Regions from separate parts of the Streptomyces lasalocidi genome, predicted to be linked through region 1. Evidence: predicted binding sites of a transcription regulator. Region 1 holds the regulator's gene; each other region holds the start of a gene.
The links. Region 1 encodes HrcA, which represses chaperone genes, less so after heat shock. Its sites were predicted from a motif close to TTNGCACTCNGNNNNNCNGAGTGCNAA; they were not measured.

Region 1 (3,953 bases):
GCGTCGCGAGGAACGCGGTGCCCAGCTGGGCCGCGCTCGCGCCCGCCGCGAGGACGGCGGCGATCTGCCCGCCGCGCATGAGGCCGCCCGCGGCGACCAGCGGAAGGCCCACCGTCTCGCGGACCTGCGCGAGCAGGGCGAGCAGCCCCACGCCCGTGCCGTCGTTCTCCCGGACGTCGCGGTGGGTGCCCTGGTGGCCGCCCGCCTCCACGCCCTGCACGATCACGGCGTCGGCGCCCGCCCGCTCCACCGCGAGCGCCTCCTCGGCGGTGGTCGCGGTGACCAGGGTGACGGTGCCGGCCCGGCGCAGCGCGTCCAGCACGTCCCGGCGCGGCACGCCGAAGTGGAAGGAGACCACCGGCACCGGGTTGTCGAGCAGCACGGCGAGCTTGGCGTCGTAGCCGTCGTCCCGCCCGCTGTCGGGGTCACCGAGCTCGGTGTCGTACCAGCTGGCCTCGCCGGCCAGCTGGTGGGCGTAGACCTCGACGGCACCCGACTCGGCGTGCTCGGGCTGCGGCATGAACAGGTTGACCCCGAAGGGGCGGGAGGTCAGGCTCCGCAGTTGCTTGATCTCCTGGTACATCCCGTCGGCGGTCTTGTACCCGGCGGCCAGGAAGCCCAGCCCGCCCGCCTCGCTCACCGCGGCGGCGAGCACGGGGAGGGAGACGCCGCCCGCCATGGGGGCCTGCACGATCGGGTGGGGGAACAGATCGGTCAGTGCGGAGGACATGACGGCATGGTGTCATGTCCGCCGGACAACGCCGAATCGGGAGGCGCGGGAGGGCCCGCGCCTCCTCGGCGGCCGTGCAGCGGCGCCGATCAGCGGCCGTTGAACGCGTCCTTCAGCCGGCTGAACAGGCCCTGCTGCCCCGGCTGGAACTGGCCCAGCGGCCGCTCCTCGCCCCGCAGCTTGGCCAGCTCCCGCAGCAGCCGCTCCTGCTCGGGGTCGAGCTTGGTCGGCGTCTGCACCTCGACGTGCACCACGAGGTCGCCGCGGCCGCCGCCACGCAGGTGCGTGACGCCCCGGTTGTGCAGCGGGATCGACTGGCCGGACTGGGTACCGGGCCGGATGTCGACCTCCTCCAGGCCGTCCAGCGTCTCCAGCGGCACCTTGGTGCCGAGCGACGCCGCGGTCATCGGCAGGGTGACCGTGCAGTGCAGGTCGTCGCCGCGCCGTTGGAACATCGCGTGGGGCAGCTCGTGGATCTCCACGTACAGGTCGCCGGCGGGGCCGCCGCCGGGACCCACCTCGCCCTCGCCCGCGAGCTGGATCCGGGTGCCGTTGTCGACGCCGGCCGGGATCTTCACGGTGAGCGTCCGCCGCGAGCGCACCCGCCCGTCGCCCGCGCACTCCGGGCACGGGGTCGGCACCACGGTGCCGAAGCCCTGGCACTGGGGGCAGGGCCGGGACGTCATGACCTGGCCCAGGAACGACCGGGTCACCTGGGACACCTCGCCGCGGCCGCGGCACATGTCACACGTCTGGGCGGTCGTGCCGGGGGCCGCGCCCTCGCCGTTGCAGGTGCCGCAGACGATCGCGGTGTCGACCTGGATGTCCTTGGTGGTGCCGAAGGCCGCCTCCTCGAGGTCGATCTCCAGCCGGATCATCGCGTCCTGGCCGCGGCGGGTGCGCGAGCGCGGCCCGCGCTGCGACGCCGTGCCGAAGAACGCGTCCATGATGTCGGAGAAGTTGCCGAAGCCGCCGGCCCCGAAGCCCCCCGCACCGGCCCCGGCCTGCGAGAGCGGGTCGCCGCCGAGGTCGTAGACCTGCTTCTTCTGCGGGTCCGAGAGCACCTCGTAGGCGGCGTTGATCTCCTTGAACCGCTCCTGGGTCTTCGGGTCCGGGTTGACGTCCGGGTGCAGCTCGCGCGCGAGCCGCCGGAAGGCCTTCTTGATCTCTTCCTGCGACGCGTCGCGGCGCACGCCGAGAACGGCGTAGTAGTCCGTGGCCACTTACGACTCCGCCAGGATCTGTCCGACGTACCGTGCCACTGCGCGTACCGCTCCCATCGTTCCCGGGTAGTCCATGCGGGTCGGTCCGACCACGCCGAGCTTGGCCACTGCCTCGCCGCCCGAACCGTAGCCGACCGACACGACGGACGTGGAGTTGAGTCCTTCGTGGGCGTTCTCGTGACCGATGCGCACGGTCACGCCCGGATCCTGCGCCTCGCCCAGCAACTTGAGGAGCACGACCTGCTCCTCCAGCGCCTCGAGCACCGGCCGGATCGTGAGGGGAAAGTCATGTCCGAAGCGGGTGAGATTGGCGGTGCCACCGATCACCAGCCGCTCCTCGTTCTCCTCGACGAGTGTCTCCATGAGGGTGGAGAGCACCGTGGAGACCGTACCGCGGTCCTCGGCCTCGAATGCCTCGGGCAGGTCCTCCACCAGCCCCGGCACGTCCGCGAAGCGGCGGCCCGCGACCCGGCTGTTGAGCCGCGCCCTCAGGTCCGCCAGCGAGGACTCGCCGAACGGCGCCGGGCAGTCGACCAGCCGCTGCTCGACCCGGCCGGTGTCCGTGATGAGCACCAGCATCAGCCGCGCGGGCGCCAGCGAGAGCAGCTCGACGTGGCGCACGGTGGACCGGGTCAGCGACGGGTACTGCACGACGGCGACCTGCCGGGTGAGCTGCGCGAGCAGCCGCACCGTGCGGGCCACCACGTCGTCGAGGTCGACGGCGCCCCCCAGGAAGTTCTGGATGGCCCGCCGCTCGGGCGCCGTCATCGGCTTGACGCCCGCGAGCTTGTCGACGAAGAGCCGGTAGCCCTTGTCGGTCGGGATGCGCCCGGCACTGGTGTGCGGCTGGGCGATGTAGCCCTCGTCCTCCAGGGCCGCCATGTCGTTGCGCACGGTGGCCGGGGAGACACCGAGGTTGTGCCGCTCGGTGAGCGCCTTGGAGCCCACCGGCTCCTCGGTCCCCACGTAGTCCTGGACGATGGCGCGCAGCACCTGGAGCCTGCGTTCACTCAGCATCGCGCGCACCTCCAGAAAATCGTCCCCGAGACGTCCACCTGGCACTCTTCGATCGTGAGTGCCAGCGTTCCCCGGCCCAGTGTACGGCGGTGGGGTACCGGCAGGGCAAGGTCGGCCCCGCGGCCGGGGGCAGTACCGCTAGCGTCCCGGTATGACGGTGACTTGGGAAGAGCTGGGGTGGGAGCGCGTCGCACCGGGGGTGGGGCGGGTGCGGCTGCCGGGCTGGGACTGCACGGCGGGGCTGGTCGCCGGGCGGGACGGGGCGCTGCTGATCGACGCCGGGTCGAGCCTCGCCGAGGGGGCGCGGCTGCGGTCCGAGGCCGAGCGGCTCACCGGGCGCCGTGTGACCCATCTCGCGCTCACCCACCCCCACTTCGACCACGTGTTCGGCGCGGCCGCCCTGGCGGGCGCCGAGGTGTACGCCGCGGTCGGGACGGACGCGGTGCTCGCCGCGGGCGCCGAGGAGCTGCGGGCGGACGCGGTGCGCAACGGGCTGGACGAGGACACCGCCGAGGAGGCCGTGACCGCGCTGGTCCGGCCCCGTCACCCGGTCTCCGGCGAGCTGACCCTCGACCTGGGCAGCGACCGGCAGGTGCTGCTCGCCAACGTGGGGCCCGGCCACACCGCCCACGACCTCGCCGTGCTGGTCCCCGGCGAGACCGAGGTGGTCTTCTGCGGCGACCTCGTCGAGCAGTCCGGTGAGCCCCAGGCGGGCCCGGACGCCGTGCCGTCGCGCTGGCCGGCCGCGCTGGACCGGCTGCTGGCGTTCGGCGGCGACGACGCGCTGTACGTGCCCGGACACGGCGCGGTGGTGGACGCGGCCTTCGTCCGCGCCCAACGCGACGCGCTGGCGGCCCGGTTCGGCGTGTCGCCGTAACGGCGCGGGAGCTTTCCCTATCGTCATCAGAATGCGCCAGTACTCCGCCGACCTGACCCCTCCGTGGAAGAAGTCCCAGCCGGTCCCCGAGGTCCCGGCGGAGCCC
Region 2 (3,953 bases), 930 kb from region 1:
AGTCGGCCGACACGGACGCGCGCACCGCGGCGACGATCTCGGCCGCGAACTTCGTCCGGGCGACCAGGTCACCGCCGTAGGCGTCGGTGCGGCGGTTGGTGCCGGCCCACAGGAACTGGTCGATGAGGTAGCCGTGCGCGCCGTGCAGCTCGACCCCGTCGAACCCGATCCGCTCGGCGGCCGCGGCGGCCTCGGCGAAGGCGCCGATGACGTCGTCCAGGTCGCCGCGGGTCATGGCCCTGCCGTCCTGCGTGCCGTCCAGCCGGATGCCGGACGGGCCGACGGCCGGGGCCTGCTCGAACGGCGGCTTCCCGGGCCTGCGGACCATGCCGATGTGCCACAGCTGCGGGACGATCGTGCCGCCGGCCGCGTGCACCGCGTCGGCGACCTTCGCCCAGCCCGCGAGCTGCTCCTCGCCGTGGAACCGCGGCACCCGGTCGCTCTCGCCGGCCGACTCGTGGCCGACGTAGGTGCCCTCGGTGACGATGAGTCCGACCCCGGCGGCGGCGCGGCGGGCGTAATACGACACCACGTCCTCGCCCGGGACGCCGCCCGGCGAGAACATGCGGGTCATCGGCGCCATCACGATGCGGTTCGGCACGGTCAGGCCGTTGATCGAGACCGGCCGGGCGAGGATCTGCGCCGCGCGGGAGGCGGACGACCCGGGAGTGGGCTCGGTGGACTCGGCGGTGGTCGCGGTCACGTGGGGGCTCCTTGGGGGTATACCGGCTGGTATGTGCACGCGCATGCATGCCACGCCCACGTCAACGGGTCCCGTGCGCCCGCTCATTCCGCCGCCGCTCCCCGAGCGGTGTGATTCAGCCCACCCGGCCCGCCCCGGCCACCCCGGCCGGCACCGGGGAACGCCCGAGGGCGGCACCCCCCGTCGTACGGGGAGTGCCGCCCTCGGTCCGCAGGACGGTTGATCGACCGGGGTCGATCAGAAGTCCATGTCACCGCCCGGCATGCCGCCGCCGGCCGGGGCAGCGGCCTTCTCCGGCTTGTCGGCGATGACGGCCTCGGTGGTGAGGAACAGCGCGGCGATGGAGGCCGCGTTCTGCAGCGCGGAGCGGGTCACCTTGGCCGGGTCGATGATGCCCTCGGCGACCAGGTCGACGTACTCACCGGTCGCGGCGTTCAGGCCGTGACCCGGGGTGAGGTTGCGGACCTTCTCCACCACGACGCCGCCCTCGAGGCCGGCGTTCACGGCGATCTGCTTCAGCGGGGCCTCGAGCGCGAGCTTGACGGCCTGGGCGCCCGTCGCCTCGTCGCCCTCGAGCTCCAGCTTCTCGAACACCTGGGAGGCCTGGAGCAGGGCCACGCCACCACCGGCGACGATGCCCTCCTCGACGGCCGCCTTGGCGTTGCGCACGGCGTCCTCGATGCGGTGCTTGCGCTCCTTGAGCTCCACCTCGGTGGCGGCACCGGCCTTGATGACCGCGACACCGCCGGCGAGCTTCGCCAGGCGCTCCTGCAGCTTCTCGCGGTCGTAGTCGGAGTCGCTGTTCTCGATCTCGGCGCGGATCTGGTTCACGCGGCCCGCGACCTGCTCCGAGGAGCCGGCGCCGTCGACGATCGTGGTCTCGTCCTTGGTGATGACGACCTTGCGGGCCTTGCCCAGCAGGTCCACGGTCGTGTTCTCGAGCTTGAGACCGACCTCCTCGGAGATGACCTCGCCGCCGGTGAGGATGGCGATGTCGTTCAGCATCGCCTTGCGGCGGTCGCCGAAGCCCGGGGCCTTGACCGCGACGGACTTGAAGGTGCCGCGGATCTTGTTGACGACCAGGGTCGACAGGGCCTCGCCCTCGACGTCCTCGGCGATGATCAGCAGCGGCTTGCCCGACTGCATGACCTTCTCCAGGAGCGGGAGCAGGTCCTTGACGCTGGAGATCTTGGAGTTCGCGATCAGGATGTACGGGTCGTCGAGGACGGCCTCCATACGCTCCATGTCGGTCGCGAAGTAGGCGGAGATGTAGCCCTTGTCGAAGCGCATGCCCTCGGTGAGCTCGAGCTCCAGACCGAAGGTCTGCGACTCCTCGACGGTGATGACGCCTTCCTTGCCGACCTTGTCCATGGCCTCGGCGATGAGCTCGCCGATCTGGGTGTCGGCGGCGGAGATGGAGGCCGTGGAGGCGATCTGCTCCTTGGTCTCGACGTCCTTCGCCTGCTCCAGCAGGGCGGCGGAGACGGCCTCGACGGCCTTCTCGATACCGCGCTTGAGGGCCATCGGGTTGGCGCCGGCGGCGACGTTGCGCAGGCCTTCCTTGACCAGTGCCTGGGCCAGGACGGTGGCGGTCGTCGTGCCGTCACCGGCCACGTCGTCCGTCTTCTTCGCCACTTCCTTGACGAGCTCGGCACCGATCTTCTCGTACGGGTCCTCGAGCTCGATCTCCTTGGCGATGGAGACACCGTCGTTGGTGATCGTGGGGGCGCCCCACTTCTTCTCGAGGACGACGTTGCGGCCCTTGGGGCCGAGGGTGACCTTGACGGCGTCCGCGAGCTGGTTCATGCCGCGCTCGAGGCCGCGCCGCGCCTCCTCGTCGAACGCGATGATCTTGGCCATGTGAAGTGGTCCCTCCAGGACTGGGGGTGATTCCTTCGGACCGCGCCCGCGCCCGCGACGGACGGCTCGCCGACCCGGTGGTTCCTTGCCCCACCCGGCCCGCGGGCCTCACCGACCCGGTCCTTCGCTGTCACTCTCACCTTCAGAGTGCTAACGCCAATGATTAGCACTCGCACTACGAGAGTGCAAGGCGCGCTCGCGGAGCGAGTGCTCGTTGGGGGGCGGCGGTCGGGCGGCGGGCGGGCGCAAGCGGCTCTCGGGGACCGGGCCACGTCTCAGCCCGAGGCGAACAGGGCCGGCCCCGCGAGACCCCGCGCACACGGGCGAGGGGTCCGCGCCCTGGGCGGGCGCGGACCCCTCGGTGAGTGACTGCGGAAGAACGTTCAGGCGGTGAACGTTCAGGCGGTGACGCGAACCATGTCGGCCTGCGGGCCCTTCTGGCCCTGCGAGATCTCGAACTCGACCCGCTGGCCTTCTTCAAGGGTGCGGTAGCCGTCCATCTGAATGGCGCTGTAATGGACGAAGACGTCCGCACCACCGTCGACCGCGATGAAGCCGTACCCCTTCTCCGCGTTGAACCACTTGACGGTGCCCTGAGCCATGCCTAACTCCCCTATTACTGGCCCTTGCACAGATCCGCACTTCGCGGATCCGGGTCAGACCTCACCCCCCAGACTGGTTGGGGGCGTGCGCCGGAACGCGTCGACCGCGGCTGAATGTATCTGTCCAACTGCCGTCTGCAACAGGTCAATCGGACGAGAATTCTGGACGCAGACGATCCGGAATGTGGCCAGAATTCGCCCGAATTCAGGGCAAGTCGGGCTCCACAAAAGGCACATAAGCCGCGGGAGCAGTGCACAGTTTGGCTACTTCTCATCGGGCACGCGGCAGGAATCAAGGCCCGCCGATTCATGGATCCGGGGCGGGTTCCCCAACTGTACCGCGCTCAATCACATGGAATTGCCCCCTCCGCTTCTCTTACGGTGGGGGCAATTCGATGTACGCGCGGTCATCGCTATTACCGAGGGTTACTGACCTCCGGCGACGGCCGGGATGATGGAGACGCCCGCGCCGTCCGGGGTCGCCGTCTGCAGGCCCTGCTCGAAGCGGACGTCGTCGTCGTTGACGTAGACGTTCACGAACCGGCGCAGCTTGCCCTGGTCGTCGAGGACGCGGGCGGCGATGCCGGTGTGGTGCTTCTCCAGGTCCTCGATCACCTCGGCGAGGGTCGCGCCCTCGGCGGCGACCTCGGCCCGGCCGCCGGTGTAGGTGCGCAGGATGGTGGGGATGCGGACGGTCACGCTCATGCGAGGCCAGCCTCTCGGAAGGAGTCCAGGGTCGGGCGGATGGTGGCGGTCAGGCCGGTGCCGGCCACCGCGTCGAGGGTCTT
Region 3 (3,953 bases), 2.0 Mb from region 1:
CCCTCGCCCCGGCCGGCTGCGGGCGCACGGGGGGCGACGCCCCGGGCGGCGACCCCGCGGCGGGCCAGCAGCCCGAGCAGGCCGGTCCGGCCCGCGCGCTGATGTCGTACGCCGGGAGGCTGCGCGCCGAGCAGGCGGCCCGGGTCGCCGCCGCGAGGCGCTGGGGCCTGCGCCGGGTGCCGCTCCCCGCGCCGGCGCCGCCCGCGCGCAAGCCGCACATCACCACCCGCGAGGGCTTCGAGGTCGACGGGCACGAGGAACTCGGCCTGCCGCCGGTCCTCACCACCGTCCCCACCCGGGACAGGGTCGTCTTCCTCACCATCGACGACGGCGCCGAGAAGGACCCGGCGTTCCTGCGCATGATGAGTGACCTGAAGGTGCCGTACACCGCCTTCCTCTCCGACTTCCTGATCAAGGAGGACTACGGCTACTTCAAGAGGATGCAGGCCGCGGGCGTGACCCTGAACAACCACACGCTGCACCACCCCTACCTGCCGGCGCTGTCCTACGCCCGCCAGAAGGCCGAGATCTGCGGCATGCAGCGCGTCCTTGAGGAGCGGTACGGCAGGCGCCCGACCGTCTTCCGGCCGCCCTACGGCAACTACGACCGGGACACCCTGCGCGCCGCGAAGAGCTGCGGGATCCGCTACGCCGCGCTGTGGGACGAGGAGGTCTTCGTCGACCACTGGGACTACCGCGAGGGCGACCGCGACCTGCACCCCGGCGACATCGTGCTGACCCACTTCCGGGGCCGCAGCGAGTGGAAGGGCACCATGCCCGACATGGTCCGCCGGTTCCTGAACAAGGTCACGGCCAAGGGGTACGCGGTGGCCCGGCTGGAGGACTACCTGTGAGGCCCCGGGGGCTGGCGGCCGCCGCGGCGGCGACCGCACTGCTCGTCCTGGCCGGCTGCGCCCAGTCGGTCGACCCCATCGAACGGCTCGGCAAGAAGGCCGCCGAACGCGTGCACCCGCACGGCGCGGCCGCCGCACCCGCCCACCGGCGCTGGGGCCTGGCCACCCCGCTGGCCCCCGCCCCGCGCCACCCGCTGCCCGGCGGCCCGTCGCGCTCCGCCCCGCCCCGCGTCGTCGACCGGGTCCCCACCCGCGACCCCGTGGTCTTCCTCACCTACGACGACGGCGCCGAACGCGACCCCCGCTTCGTCGACATGGTCCGCGAACTGCGGCTCCCGGTGAGCATGTTCCTCACCGACAGCGTGGTCGGCCCCGGTTACGGCCACTTCGCGCGCCTGCGGGCGGTCGGCGCCGACCTGGAGAACCACACCCTGGACCACGCGGCCCTGCGCGGCCTGCCCCCCGCCGGCCAGCGCGCCGAGATCTGCGGCCAGCAGGACAAGCTCCACGCTCGCTTCGGCGTGCGCCCGCGCCTGTTCCGCCCGCCCTACGGCACGTACGACACGACGACCCTGCGCGCCGCCGCCGACTGCGGCATCACGGCCGTCGTCCTGTGGCGGGCCGCCATGGGGGCCCCCGAGCTCACCTTCACCCACGGCCCGCACCGGCTGCTCCCCGGCGACATCGTCACCGTCGACCCCGACGAGCTGTCCGGCCCGGGGCTGCGGGAGCGCACCACGCGTCTGCTGCGGGCCGTCCAGGGGCAGGGACTGACGGTGGGACATCTGGAGGACTACCTCTGACTACCTCTGAAACCGCCCCGCGGGAGCCCCGGGCACGGGGGTGTCCGGCGCGGACACACCGGGCGTCGTTGGCACTCCGCTTGACCGAGTGCTAATCGCGGTCATAGTCTCGGCTCTGGCACTCCCCACGTGAGAGTGCCAACAACGCGACGGGCAGGTCCGGCACCCGCGACGACGGATCGACCTGGTCGCCACCTCAGACAGTTAACCCCGTGAGATCTCCGAAGGGGGAGGTCGGATCGTGACGACCGCCAGCTCCAAGGTTGCCATCAAGCCGCTCGAGGACCGCATCGTGGTCCAGCCGCTCGACGCCGAGCAGACCACGGCCTCTGGCCTGGTCATCCCGGACACCGCGAAGGAGAAGCCCCAGGAGGGCGCCGTCCTCGCCGTGGGCCCGGGCCGCTTCGAGAACGGAGAGCGCCTGCCGCTCGACGTCAAGGTCGGCGACGTCGTCCTGTACAGCAAGTACGGCGGCACCGAGGTGAAGTACAACGGCGAGGAGTACCTCGTCCTCTCGGCTCGCGACGTGCTCGCGATCATCGAGAAGTAGTTCACCCCGCTTCCTCGTGAAGCGCCTTTGCTAGATCTGCGCCCCTGGCCCCCGCGACCATTAATCAGCCGGGCGCCGGGGGCGCGGCTCATTACACCCGGTTTTTCCGCCCAAGATTTCGAGAGGGCTCCCGCTGTCATGGCGAAGATCCTGAAGTTCGACGAGGACGCCCGTCGCGCCCTCGAGCGCGGCGTCAACAAGCTGGCCGACACGGTCAAGGTGACGATCGGCCCCAAGGGCCGCAACGTCGTCATCGACAAGAAGTTCGGCGCCCCCACCATCACCAACGACGGTGTCACGATCGCCCGTGAGGTCGAGATCGAGGACCCGTACGAGAACCTCGGTGCCCAGCTGGTGAAGGAGGTGGCGACCAAGACCAACGACATCGCGGGTGACGGCACCACCACCGCCACCGTGCTCGCCCAGGCGCTGGTGCGCGAGGGCCTGAAGAACGTCGCCGCCGGTGCCTCCCCGGCCGCCCTGAAGAAGGGCATCGACGCCGCGGTCAAGGCGGTCTCGGAGGACCTGCTCGCCTCGGCCCGCCCGATCGACGAGAAGTCCGACATCGCCGCCGTCGCCGCGCTGTCCGCCCAGGACCAGCAGGTCGGCGAGCTCATCGCCGAGGCGATGGACAAGGTCGGCAAGGACGGTGTCATCACCGTCGAGGAGTCCAACACCTTCGGCCTGGAGCTGGACTTCACCGAGGGCATGGCCTTCGACAAGGGCTACCTGTCGCCGTACTTTGTGACGGACCAGGAGCGCATGGAGGCCGTCCTGGAGGACCCCTACATCCTCATCAACCAGGGCAAGATCTCCTCCATCGCCGACCTGCTGCCGCTGCTGGAGAAGGTCATCCAGACCAACTCCTCCAAGCCGCTGCTGATCATCGCCGAGGACGTCGAGGGCGAGGCCCTGTCGACCCTGGTCGTCAACAAGATCCGCGGCACCTTCAACGCGGTGGCCGTCAAGGCCCCGGGCTTCGGTGACCGCCGCAAGGCGATGCTGCAGGACATGGCCGTCCTGACCGGCGCCACCGTCATCTCCGAGGAGGTCGGCCTCAAGCTCGACCAGGTCGGCATCGACGTGCTCGGCTCCGCCCGCCGCGTCACCGTCACCAAGGACGACACCACCCTCGTCGACGGCGGCGGCAACTCCGCCGACGTCCAGGGCCGCGTCGCGCAGATCAAGGCCGAGATCGAGAACACCGACTCCGACTGGGACCGCGAGAAGCTCCAGGAGCGCCTCGCGAAGCTGGCCGGCGGCGTGTGCGTGATCAAGGTCGGCGCCGCCACCGAGGTGGAGCTGAAGGAGAAGAAGCACCGTCTGGAGGACGCCATCTCCGCGACCCGCGCCGCGGTCGAGGAGGGCATCGTCTCCGGTGGTGGCTCCGCCCTGGTCCACGCCGTCAAGGTCCTCGAGGGCAACCTCGACAAGACCGGCGACGAGGCCACCGGCGTCTCCGTGGTCCGCAAGGCCGCCGTCGAGCCGCTGCGCTGGATCGCCGAGAACGCGGGCCTCGAGGGCTACGTCATCGTCTCCAAGGTCGCCGAGCTCGAGAAGGGCAGCGGCTACAACGCCGCCACCGGCGAGTACGGCGACCTGGTCAAGGCCGGCGTCATCGACCCGGTCAAGGTCACCCGCTCCGCCCTGGAGAACGCCGCCTCCATCGCCTCCCTGCTGCTCACGACCGAGACCCTGGTCGTCGAGAAGAAGGAAGAGGAAGAGCCGGCCGCGGGCCACAGCCAC

Region 2: groL (chaperonin GroEL) is a predicted target of HrcA. The motif match lies at 2,727-2,753, and genes of this name have one in related genera.
Region 3: groES (co-chaperone GroES) is a predicted target of HrcA. The motif match lies at 1,726-1,752, and genes of this name have one in related genera.

What each region holds. Positions count from the first base shown of each region.
Region 1 is NZ_SZNQ01000001.1:2,620,805-2,624,757, forward strand. It holds gene E4U91_RS11705 (nitronate monooxygenase) at 1-730, opposite strand, end outside; gene dnaJ (molecular chaperone DnaJ) at 820-1,953, opposite strand; gene hrcA (heat-inducible transcriptional repressor HrcA) at 1,954-2,970, opposite strand; gene E4U91_RS11720 (MBL fold metallo-hydrolase) at 3,122-3,847, shown strand; gene E4U91_RS11725 (DUF3097 domain-containing protein) at 3,879-3,953, shown strand, end outside.
Region 2 is NZ_SZNQ01000001.1:3,549,591-3,553,543, forward strand. It holds gene E4U91_RS15785 (NADH:flavin oxidoreductase) at 1-703, opposite strand, end outside; gene groL (chaperonin GroEL) at 941-2,563, opposite strand; gene E4U91_RS15795 (cold-shock protein) at 2,962-3,165, opposite strand; gene E4U91_RS15800 (MoaD/ThiS family protein) at 3,592-3,870, opposite strand; gene thrC (threonine synthase) at 3,867-3,953, opposite strand, start outside.
Region 3 is NZ_SZNQ01000001.1:4,611,246-4,615,198, forward strand. It holds gene E4U91_RS20930 (polysaccharide deacetylase family protein) at 1-854, shown strand, start outside; gene E4U91_RS20935 (polysaccharide deacetylase family protein) at 851-1,657, shown strand; gene groES (co-chaperone GroES) at 1,899-2,207, shown strand; gene groL (chaperonin GroEL) at 2,346-3,953, shown strand, end outside.